Regions from separate parts of the Brevibacterium spongiae genome, predicted to be linked through region 2. Evidence: predicted binding sites of a transcription regulator. Region 2 holds the regulator's gene; each other region holds the start of a gene.
What was found. Region 2 encodes HrcA, which represses chaperone genes, less so after heat shock. Its sites were predicted from a motif close to TTNGCACTCGNNNNNNNCGAGTGCNAA; they were not measured.
Positions count from the first base shown of each region.

Region 1: a site for HrcA is predicted at 1,507-1,533, ahead of groL (chaperonin GroEL). Genes of this name have one in related genera too.
Region 3: a site for HrcA is predicted at 1,770-1,796, ahead of groES (co-chaperone GroES). Genes of this name have one in related genera too.

Region 1 covers NZ_CP093443.1:3,387,638-3,390,916, reverse strand. The annotation lists gene L1F31_RS15300 (LytR C-terminal domain-containing protein) at 1-520, shown strand, start outside; gene L1F31_RS15295 (cold-shock protein) at 802-1,005, shown strand; gene groL (chaperonin GroEL) at 1,690-3,279, shown strand, end outside.
Region 2 covers NZ_CP093443.1:2,281,759-2,285,037, reverse strand. The annotation lists gene L1F31_RS10405 (DUF4870 domain-containing protein) at 1-84, opposite strand, end outside; gene L1F31_RS10400 (DUF3097 domain-containing protein) at 188-1,054, opposite strand; gene hrcA (heat-inducible transcriptional repressor HrcA) at 1,265-2,311, shown strand; gene dnaJ (molecular chaperone DnaJ) at 2,438-3,279, shown strand, end outside.
Region 3 covers NZ_CP093443.1:3,093,560-3,096,838, forward strand. The annotation lists gene groL (chaperonin GroEL) at 1-1,285, opposite strand, end outside; gene groES (co-chaperone GroES) at 1,322-1,615, opposite strand; gene L1F31_RS13950 (resuscitation-promoting factor) at 2,063-3,277, opposite strand.

The DNA of each region.
Region 1 (3,279 bases), 1.1 Mb from region 2:
TGCCCATCGACAGGAATCCGCAGCGTCGTCGAACATCGGTGCCATCTCGCTGGTCATCGTGCTCGCCCTGGTCGCGGTCCTGCTCGTCGTGGCCGCCATCAACATCATCGTCTCGTCGATGGGCAACCCCGAATCGAAGGTCGCCGATCCGCCGGCTTCGGAATCGGCTTCGGCCGAACCCTCGCCGAGCGAGAGCGAAGTCAGCGTCGCTGATGACTCGCTCACCGTCGACGTCCTCAACGGCTCCGGCGTCTCGGGTGCTGCGAAGAAGTTCTCCGAAGCGGTCGACGAGAAGGGCTGGAAGCTCGGGCAGGTCGGCAACTACTCGACGAACCTCACCGATTCGACCGTGTACTACAACGGCGAGGAGAACGCCTCGCAGGCGAAGCTCGTTGCCGAATCGCTCGGCATTTCGGCCACGGAGGCATCGACGGACTTCGAAGCCGATGTCACGGTCGTCATCTGCTCGGACATCGCCGACCGGGGACCTGAGCCCAGCGGAGGCGAAGGCTCGGAGTGATCCGGGGCGACAGTTGTGAACAGGGCGAAAACCCTAAAGTAACGAATTTATAACAGTGTCGAGAGGCCCGGGGCGCAGTGTGTGCCTGCGGTAGAGTTGCATCAGCTAGGCAAGCACAGCACCTTGTGTTCTATTCGTGCTTCACCGAGATTATTCTCCCGAGGTCAATGAGAGAAATCGCGGGGTCAGTTGAGTTTTACTAGCTTCCGCATTCCAGATGCGGTCGCCAGGTCGCGGCTGAAATGCGGGATTTCAATGGCACTGCACTGTATGGAGAAGTAATGGCACAAGGTACCGTCAAGTGGTTCAACGCTGAAAAGGGCTATGGATTCATCACCCTCGAAGGCGACAACCAGGACGTGTTCGTTCACTGGAGCGCAATCCAGATGGACGGCTACCGCTCTCTCGAAGAGGGCCAGCAGGTTCAGTTCGAAGTTGGAGAAGGACAAAAGGGTCCTCAGGCGGAGTCCGTCACCCTCCTCTGAGACTGGCTGCTGACAGCACAGTTTTACAGATTTCTGATCCGCTGCACGGCGGTGTCCGAACGGCCATCCGGTCGACCGGCGCTGTTGTGCGTGGGGAAAGCGCCGAGCAGGCAACTGCCCGGCGCTTTTCAGTTCTCCGGGAGCGGCCCGCTTTGCTCCGGAAAGCCCACTTTCTTCTGTATGGATTTCGGAAGAAGGTGAGCCGTAAGCGGATGGTCTGCCGTGGAGAACGCTGCCTGGGTCGGTTCGGAGGGGATCGTGTCGGGCGACAGCACTGACTTGTGTGCGTCGCGGTGCGCGCCGCTGGCCCCGGCCGCGGGAACCGCCGCGTTGCCCGGCCGCGGGAACCGCCGCGTTGCCCCGCCGCGGGACTCGCCGCTCGCCCCGGCACGCGCCCCAGGCACTGTTTCGCGCTGAGCCGAACCCGCCAGCCGACTCCCGAGCGGCCCCGAGTATTCGCGTTTCGCGCCCACGGACGCCCATGACCGCAGACGGCCAATATTTGCACTCGCATGGGGAGAGTGCTAAATCTAGTACTGGTGAAAACCGATGGGTTCCCACCAGTTGTCTCGAGAGCGTGGTCCATATGTGGAATGGAACATGCGGACACACTCTCTGCCGTCGCGGGCGCTGATGACTGCTCTGGATACCCACTCCACTCCATCAGGGAGGATCTAAGCCACTATGGCAAAGATGATTGCATTCGACGAGGAAGCTCGTCGGGGACTCGAAGCTGGCCTCAACCAGCTCGCGGACGCGGTCAAGGTGACCCTTGGACCCCGCGGTCGCAATGTCGTGCTCGAAAAGCAGTGGGGCGCACCGACCATCACCAACGATGGCGTGTCCATTGCCAAGGAGATCGAACTCGAGGATCCCTACGAGAAGATCGGCGCCGAGCTCGTCAAGGAAGTCGCCAAGAAGACTGACGACGTCGCAGGCGACGGAACCACCACCGCTACCGTGCTCGCACAGGCTCTCGTCCGCGAGGGACTGCGCAACGTGGCAGCCGGTGCTGATCCGCTCAGCCTCAAGCGCGGCATCGAGAAGGCCGTCGAGGCTGTGACGCAGGTTCTGCTGAACAACGCCATCGACATCGAGACCAAGGAACAGATCGCCGCCACCGCTGGCATCTCCGCTGGAGATCCCGCAATCGGTGAACTGATCGCCGAGGCCATCGACAAGGTCGGCAAGGAAGGCGTCGTCACCGTCGAGGAGTCCAACACCTTCGGACTCGAACTCGAACTGACCGAGGGTATGCGCTTCGACAAGGGCTACATCTCCGGTTACTTCGTCACCGACACCGATCGCCAGGAAGCTGTCCTTGAGGATCCCTACATCCTCATCGTCAACTCCAAGATCTCGAACGTGAAGGATCTGCTGCCCGTCCTCGAGAAGGTCCAGCAGTCCAACAAGCCGCTGTTCATCATCGCCGAAGACGTCGAGGGCGAAGCCCTGGCCGTCCTGGTGCTGAACAAGCTCAAGGGCACCTTCAAGTCCGTGGCAGTCAAGGCTCCGGGCTTCGGTGACCGCCGCAAGGCTCAGCTCGCCGACATCGCCATCCTCACCGGTGGCCAGGTTGTGTCCGAGGAAGTCGGGCTCAAGCTCGACAGCGTGACCACCGATCTGCTGGGTACCGCCCGCAAGGTCGTCATCACCAAGGACGAGACCACCATCGTCGAGGGCGCAGGAGACGCCGAGGAGATCGCCGGACGGGTCGCACAGATCCGCGCCGAGATCGAGAACTCGGACTCCGACTACGACCGTGAGAAGCTGCAGGAACGTCTGGCCAAGCTGGCCGGCGGTGTTGCAGTCATCAAGGCCGGAGCCGCCACCGAGGTTGAGCTCAAGGAAACCAAGCACCGTATCGAAGATGCCGTGCGCAACGCCAAGGCTGCTGTGGAAGAGGGAATCGTCGCCGGTGGCGGCGTGTCCCTGATCCAGGCGGGCAAGACCGCTTTCGCCGACCTCGCACTCGAGGGAGACGAAGCAACCGGTGCCAACATCGTCAAGGTTGCCATCGAAGCTCCGCTCAAGCAGATCGCCACGAACGCCGGCCTCGAAGCCGGTGTGGTTGCCGACAAGGTCGCCAACCTCGAACCCGGATTCGGCCTCAACGCCGCAACCGGTGAGTACGAGGACCTGCTGGCCGCCGGCATCAATGACCCGGTCAAGGTGACCCGCTCTGCTCTGCAGAACGCTGCCTCGATCGCCGGTCTGTTCCTCACCACCGAGTCGGTCGTCGCCGACAAGCCCGAAAAGGCCGCAGCTGCAGAC
Region 2 (3,279 bases):
GTAGGGCTGCTGCGGCCCCGAGGCCTGCGAGTAGTGCGGGGGCATGGGGCGGCCGCTGTTCGGCTGCTGGGGATTGAACGACATGATGGTCCTTTCACTGCCTTTGTCGTTTCACACTATCCCAGCCATCGGCACCCGGAGGCATCCGAAAGACCCGATCCTGTTCCAGGTTCGCAACAACTGAGGATCAGCCGACAGTGACGAAGTCGATGAGCTCCTCGACCCGACCTGACAGTGTCGGTTCGACATCGGCGATCGTGTTCACCTTCCCGAGGATGCGGACCCACCCGCGGGCGACGTCCCTGTGGTCGGCGTGGGGCCACCCGATCCGGCGCAGAATGCCCGTCTTCCAATCCTCACCACGGGGGACGACCGGCCATTGTCCGATGCCGACGACATGCGGCTTCACGGCCTGCCAGATGTCGACATACGGATGGCCGATGATGTGGACGACATCGCGGTAGCGCGGGTCGGCGCGGACCGCCTCGGCGATCTTCGATTCCTTCGTCCCGTCGACGAGATGGTCGGCGAGCACACCGACCCGATGCTCCCGGTCCGGGCCGAAGGCTGCGAGTTTGTCGGCGACGTCATCGAGGCCGCCGAGGGGCTCGACGACGACGCCTTCGATGCGCAGATCGTCGCCCCAGATCTTCTCGACCAGTTCGGCATCGTGTTTGCCCTCGACCCAGATGCGCGAACCGCGCGCCACCCGCGCCTTCGCACCGGCGACGGCACGCGATCCGGAGGCTGTGCGTCCCGGAGTCTGCGCCGGCTTCTTCGTCGGCAGCCGCAGATCGACAGGCTGACCCTCGAGCAGGAATCCCGGACCCAAGGGGAAGGCACGCACCTTTCCGTTGCGGTCCTCGAGCTTGACGACGACGCCGGACGTGGTCTTCTCCGCACCCACGACCGCGCCGACGTATCCGCTCATCGCATCCTCGAGGACCATGCCCAGCCCGAGCTCGACCGGACGGGACTTCTTCGGACGGTGAGACGACGGTGAGGAGCCGGAGAGCACATCGGGTCCATAGCGATCAAAAGCATTCACGGGCACCTACCCTAATCAAGGAGCCTCCGGACCTCGCGCAGACCCGCGGGCCGCCCCGGAAATGAGGAAGACAGCCCCAGAAATGAAATCGAGAGGCGAGAGGCGTAGAATTGGCACTCAGACGCGATGAGTGCCAGACCGGGCACGGTCAGGTCGGCATGCGGATCGTGTGCCAGGAACACGGCGCGCGGAGCAGAGACGGGGAGGAGGTCCGTGATGAATGACAGCAGACGAGCACAGGTGCTGCGCGCCATCGTCGAGGACTTCGTCGCCACCAACGAACCCGTCGGCTCGAAGGCGATCGTGCAGCGCCACACCCTCGGCGTCTCTCCGGCGACGATCCGCAACGACATGGCCCAGCTCGAGCAGGAGGGCTATATCGCCCAACCGCACACCTCAGCTGGTCGGATCCCCACCGACCTCGGCTATCGGATGTTCGTCGACCGCATCGACGAATTCAAACCGCTGACCAGCGCCGAACGGCGGGCGATCTTCCAGCTCATCGACGGTGACGTCGACCTCGACGAAATGCTCGACCGCACCGTGCGCGTGCTGTCGGGACTGACCCACCAGGTCGCACTCATCCAATATCCGACTGTCTCCCGCGCCCGGATCAAGCACATCGAGATCGTCGGCCTCGGCCCCGGCCGCATCCTCGTCGTCCTCATCACCGACGCCGGACAGGTCGAACAGAAGATCATCATCACATCGGCCTCAGTCGACGACGACACGATCCGCGGACTGCGTGACCAGATCAACACCGAATTCGCCGGCCGCAAGCTCTCCGCGGTCCTCGGCTCCGCACCTCTCGCCGAGGCGGCCGGTGCCAATCCCGGTCCGAGTGAGTCCGAGGCCCGCGACGAGAACGGCCTTCGCCAGATCCGTGCCGCCGTCATCGACCTCGTCGCCGCCACACGCGAAGAGCGCATCATCATGGCCGGCACCGCCAACCTCGCCCGCTCGGGTCACGAGTTCGGCGAGAAGATGGCCCCCATCCTCGAAGCCTTCGAGGAACAGGTGGTGCTGCTCAAGCTGCTGACCTCGATGGCCGAAGACCAGGACGAGATCAGCGTGCGCATCGGGCGTGAGAATACTCACGAATCATTCAGTTCGACTTCCGTCGTGGCCGCCGAATATGGTCATGACGCGGGTTCCTCGGCCAGACTGGCGGTGCTCGGTCCTACCAGAATGGACTATCCGACGACGATCTCGGCTGTCCGAGCCGTCGCGAAGTACGTGTCCTCGATTCTCGATCGAGGGTAGGGCCCCTGGGCAGGCAGAGCCGGAGGCGCCCGGCAGCGGGCACAACCACATCGGTGAGGACTGCGCACACGCGCCGGGACCACCACGAACAGAGAACACCACTACGTCAGGGAGAGAGAAGTTTCTGTGGCCGATCACTATGAAACACTCGGAGTGTCCAAGGATGCTTCTGCGGCTGAGATCAAGTCGTCGTACAGGAAGCTGGCACGCAAATACCACCCGGACGTCAATCCCGGCCACGAGGACGAATTCAAAGCCATCTCACTGGCCTACGATGTGCTCTCCGACCCGGAGAAGCGCCGCAACTACGACATGGGCGGCGGCGAGAACGGTCAGGGCTTCCCAGCCGGCGGCGGCTTCGGCGGTTTCGGAGACATCTTCGAAACCTTCTTCGGCGGCGGAGGCGGACAGGCGGCAGGCCCGATCCCACGCACCCAGCGCGGCAAGGACGCGCTCGTCGGGGTCAACATCGACCTCAGGACCGCGGCCTTCGGCGGCACCGTCGACCTCGATGTGACCACCGCCGTCGTCTGCGACACGTGCTCCGGTGCCGGAACCCAGGAAGGCACCTCGGTCGAGACATGCAGCCTGTGCCATGGTGCCGGCAGCGTCCAGCGCATGACCCGGACCCTGCTGGGCCAGATGGTCACGAACCAGACGTGCAACTCCTGCCACGGCTTCGGCACAGTCATCCCGAACCCCTGCCTCAACTGCCAGGGCGACGGACGAGTGCGCAAGCAGCGGACGATGAAGATCCGCATTCCCGCCGGAGTCTCCGACGGCACCCGCATCCAGCTCTCCAGCCAGGGCGAGGTCGGCCCCGGCGGCGGACCCGCCGGCGACCTCTTCGTCGAGGTCATGGTCACCCGCCATGAGGTCTTCCACCGTGACGGCGACAACCTCCGTGCCGCAGTGGCCGTGCCGATGACAGCGGCCACCCTGGGTGCGACGATCCCGTTCGAAACCTT
Region 3 (3,279 bases), 810 kb from region 2:
GGTCGTTGCCGTCGAGGACCTTCGCAGCGTGGATCAGAGCCGATCCGCCGCCGGCGACGACGCCCTCTTCGATGGCGGCACGGGTTGCGGACACAGCGTCTTCGACGCGGTGCTTGCGCTCCTTGAGCTCCACCTCGGTGGCGGCGCCGACCTTGATGACGGCGACTCCGCCGGAGAGCTTGGCCAAGCGCTCCTGCAGCTTCTCGCGGTCCCAGTCCGAGTCGGTGTTCTCGACCTCGGCGCGGATCTGGGCGACACGACCGGCAACAGCATCATCGGCACCGGCACCATCGATGATGGTGGTGTTGTCCTTGGTGACGGTGATTGTGCGGGCGTTGCCGAGCTCCTCCAGGGTGACCTGGTCGAGCTTCATGCCCATGTCCGGGGTGACGACCTGGCCACCGGTGAGGACGGCGAGGTCCTCGAGGATGGCCTTGCGGCGGTCACCGAATCCGGGAGCCTTGACCGCGGCGACGTTGATGATGCCGCGCAGCTTGTTGACGACCAGGGTCGACAGCGCTTCACCCTCGATGTCCTCAGCGATGATGAACAGCGGCTTGCCGGCCTGCTGCACCTTCTCGAGGACGGGCAGGAGCTCCTGGATGTTGGAGATCTTGCCCTGGTTGATGAGGATGAGAGCGTCAGAGAGCACAGCTTCCTGACGATCGGCATCGGTCACGAAGTGCGGCGACAGGAAGCCCTTGTCGAACTGCATACCTTCGGTGATCTCGAGCTCGACGGACGCGGCCTGCGACTCGTCGATCGTGATGACGCCGTCCTTGCCGACCTTGTCGAAGGCATCGGCGATGAGCTTGCCGATCTCCGGCGACTGAGCCGACAGTCCGGCGACGTGTGCGATCTCCGAGGAGTCGGCGACGTCGCGGGCGATGGTGCCCAGCTGCTCGGAGACAGCCTCGACTGCGGTCTCGATGCCGCGCTTGAGCTGTCCGGGAGCGGCGCCTGCTGCGACGTTGCGCAGTCCTTCGTTGACGAAGGCCTGAGCGAGAACGGTCGCGGTGGTGGTTCCGTCACCGGCGATGTCGTTGGTCTTGGTGGCGACTTCCTTGGCCAGCTGTGCGCCGAGGTTCTCGTACGGGTCGTCGACCTCGACCTCACGAGCGATGGTCACACCGTCGTTCGTGATCGTGGGAGCGCCCCACTTCTTGTCGAGCACGACGTTGCGGCCCTTGGGTCCCAGCGTCACCTTGACGGTGTCGGCCAGGGTGTTGACACCCTTTTCGAGTGCACGACGAGCTTCGTCGTTGAATTCCAGAGTCTTAGGCATTCGTCCTCCTGTCTGTGAAGTAGTTGTTCAGGGGATTCAGCCGATGACTGCGAGCACGTCGCGAGCCGAAAGCACGAGGAACTCTTCGCCTGCGTACTTGACTTCGGTGCCTCCGTACTTGGAGTAGATGACCTTGTCGCCGACGGCGACGTCGACCGGCACGCGGTTTCCGTTATCAGCAACGCGGCCGGGGCCCACTGCGACAACTTCGCCTTCCTGAGGCTTTTCCTTGGCGGTTTCGGGAATGACCAGACCACTGGCGGTAGTCTGCTCTGCTTCGACCTGACGGATGACAATCCGATCTTCGAGTGGCTTGATGGAGACCGACATTTCGGGCTCTCTCCCTTCGCTGGGTTCTATTTCATCGAGTCAGACGGCGGCTGCTGCCATGAACCTCTCGTCGTCGCGGGTGCCGAGCGATTCGACCGTCTCATGAAACTGGCACTCAATGAGTGCTAGTGCTAATTCTGACTCTAGAACGGCTTTAGCACTCGGTCAACTTGAGTGCCAACAATTCGTCATGCTCTGGGCGAAAGTTCAGATTGGGGCCCTGGCCGGCTCCGTCGGAGGCGAAGCCGGCCACCTGCGGAGGCGAGTTGCGGACGCTGCGTGCGGGATTCAAGGCCCGATTCCAACACGAAGTGTCCGGAACTCCATGACTCGGCTGCCAAAAAGCGTGGGCCCCGAGGATTTCTCCTCGGGGCCCACGCTCCTTGCTGACCGCCTCAGCTCAGTTGTCGATATCTGTTGTCAACGGCGGCCAGAGTTCACTGCAGATCAGGCGCAGGCCCACTGTCCCCAGCCGGCTTCGGCCTGGAGCTTCTTGGCGCGCTCGAACTGTTCCTGCGGGCTGGCATCGATCGGGTTGCCGCTGCCGCCCATGGCCTGCCAGGTGGCGAGCTTGAACTGGAACAGTCCGAAGTGGGCGTTATTCGACTTGTTCACTGCGCGCGGGTTGAACTCCGACTCGCACTTGGCGACCTGGTACCACTTGGAACCGGGTCCGCCGAGCATGGCCTTGATCTCCTCGGTGCTCATGGAGCCGCCGCTCGAACCGGAGTCGCCGCCGCCGGTGCTCGAATCACCGGAGTCGCCCGAATCGCCGGAGTCACCCGAATCGGAGCCGCCGGTGTCAGCCGGTTCTTCCTTCTTCTTGGTGCCCTGAACGACGACCTTGGCCTTGGGTTCGGAGAGGACCTTCTCGTCCTTCTTCTCCTTCTTGACCTCTTCGCCGTTGATGGTCTTGACCTTGTAGGTGACCTGCTTCTCGCCGTCCTTGCCCTCGGACTCGACCTTGGTCTCGCCCTCGTAGAGGGAATCGGACTTCTTGGTCTCGACCTTGGCCTTGATGGCCTGCTTGTCCTTGACGGTGTCATTCTTCACGCGGTTGACGGTGAGAACCTGGCCGTCGGAGACCTCAGCGGACATCGGCACGGACAGGAAGTCGTCTTTGTCGAGCTTGACGCCCGTATCCTTGAGCGCTTCCTTCGCAGTGCCCACAGCGGCCGAGACCTTGTGGTCCTTGCCATCGGCAACGACCGTGAGGTCCTTCGCCGTGGTCACATTGATGTCGTTGCCGTCTTCCTTCAGCCGCTGCTTGGCATCGGCGTTGAGGTCGGCGCCCTTGGCGTCGACTCCGAGATCGGCGAGTGCCTGACCGACAGTGTTGGCGTTGGTCCACTCGTTCGACTCTTTACCGTCGACGGAGAGCGAGACCTTCTTCGCGGTGTTGACGGTGATCGTCATGTCCCGGTCGACCTTCGTGCCGACGCCGGGCTTGACCTTGTCACGCTTATCGATATCGATGTCGTGGCTGTCGAGGATGTCACCGACGGTACCGCCGAAGGTGCGAATCTCCTCGGCCTGGCCGTTGACATCCAAGGTCACTGGCTTGTTCATGGAGACGACCGCGCCCGTGCCACCCACGAGTCCGGTAATGACGACTGCCTGTGCGGCAATCTGAACCTTGCGGTTCTTCAGAAAATCAATCACAA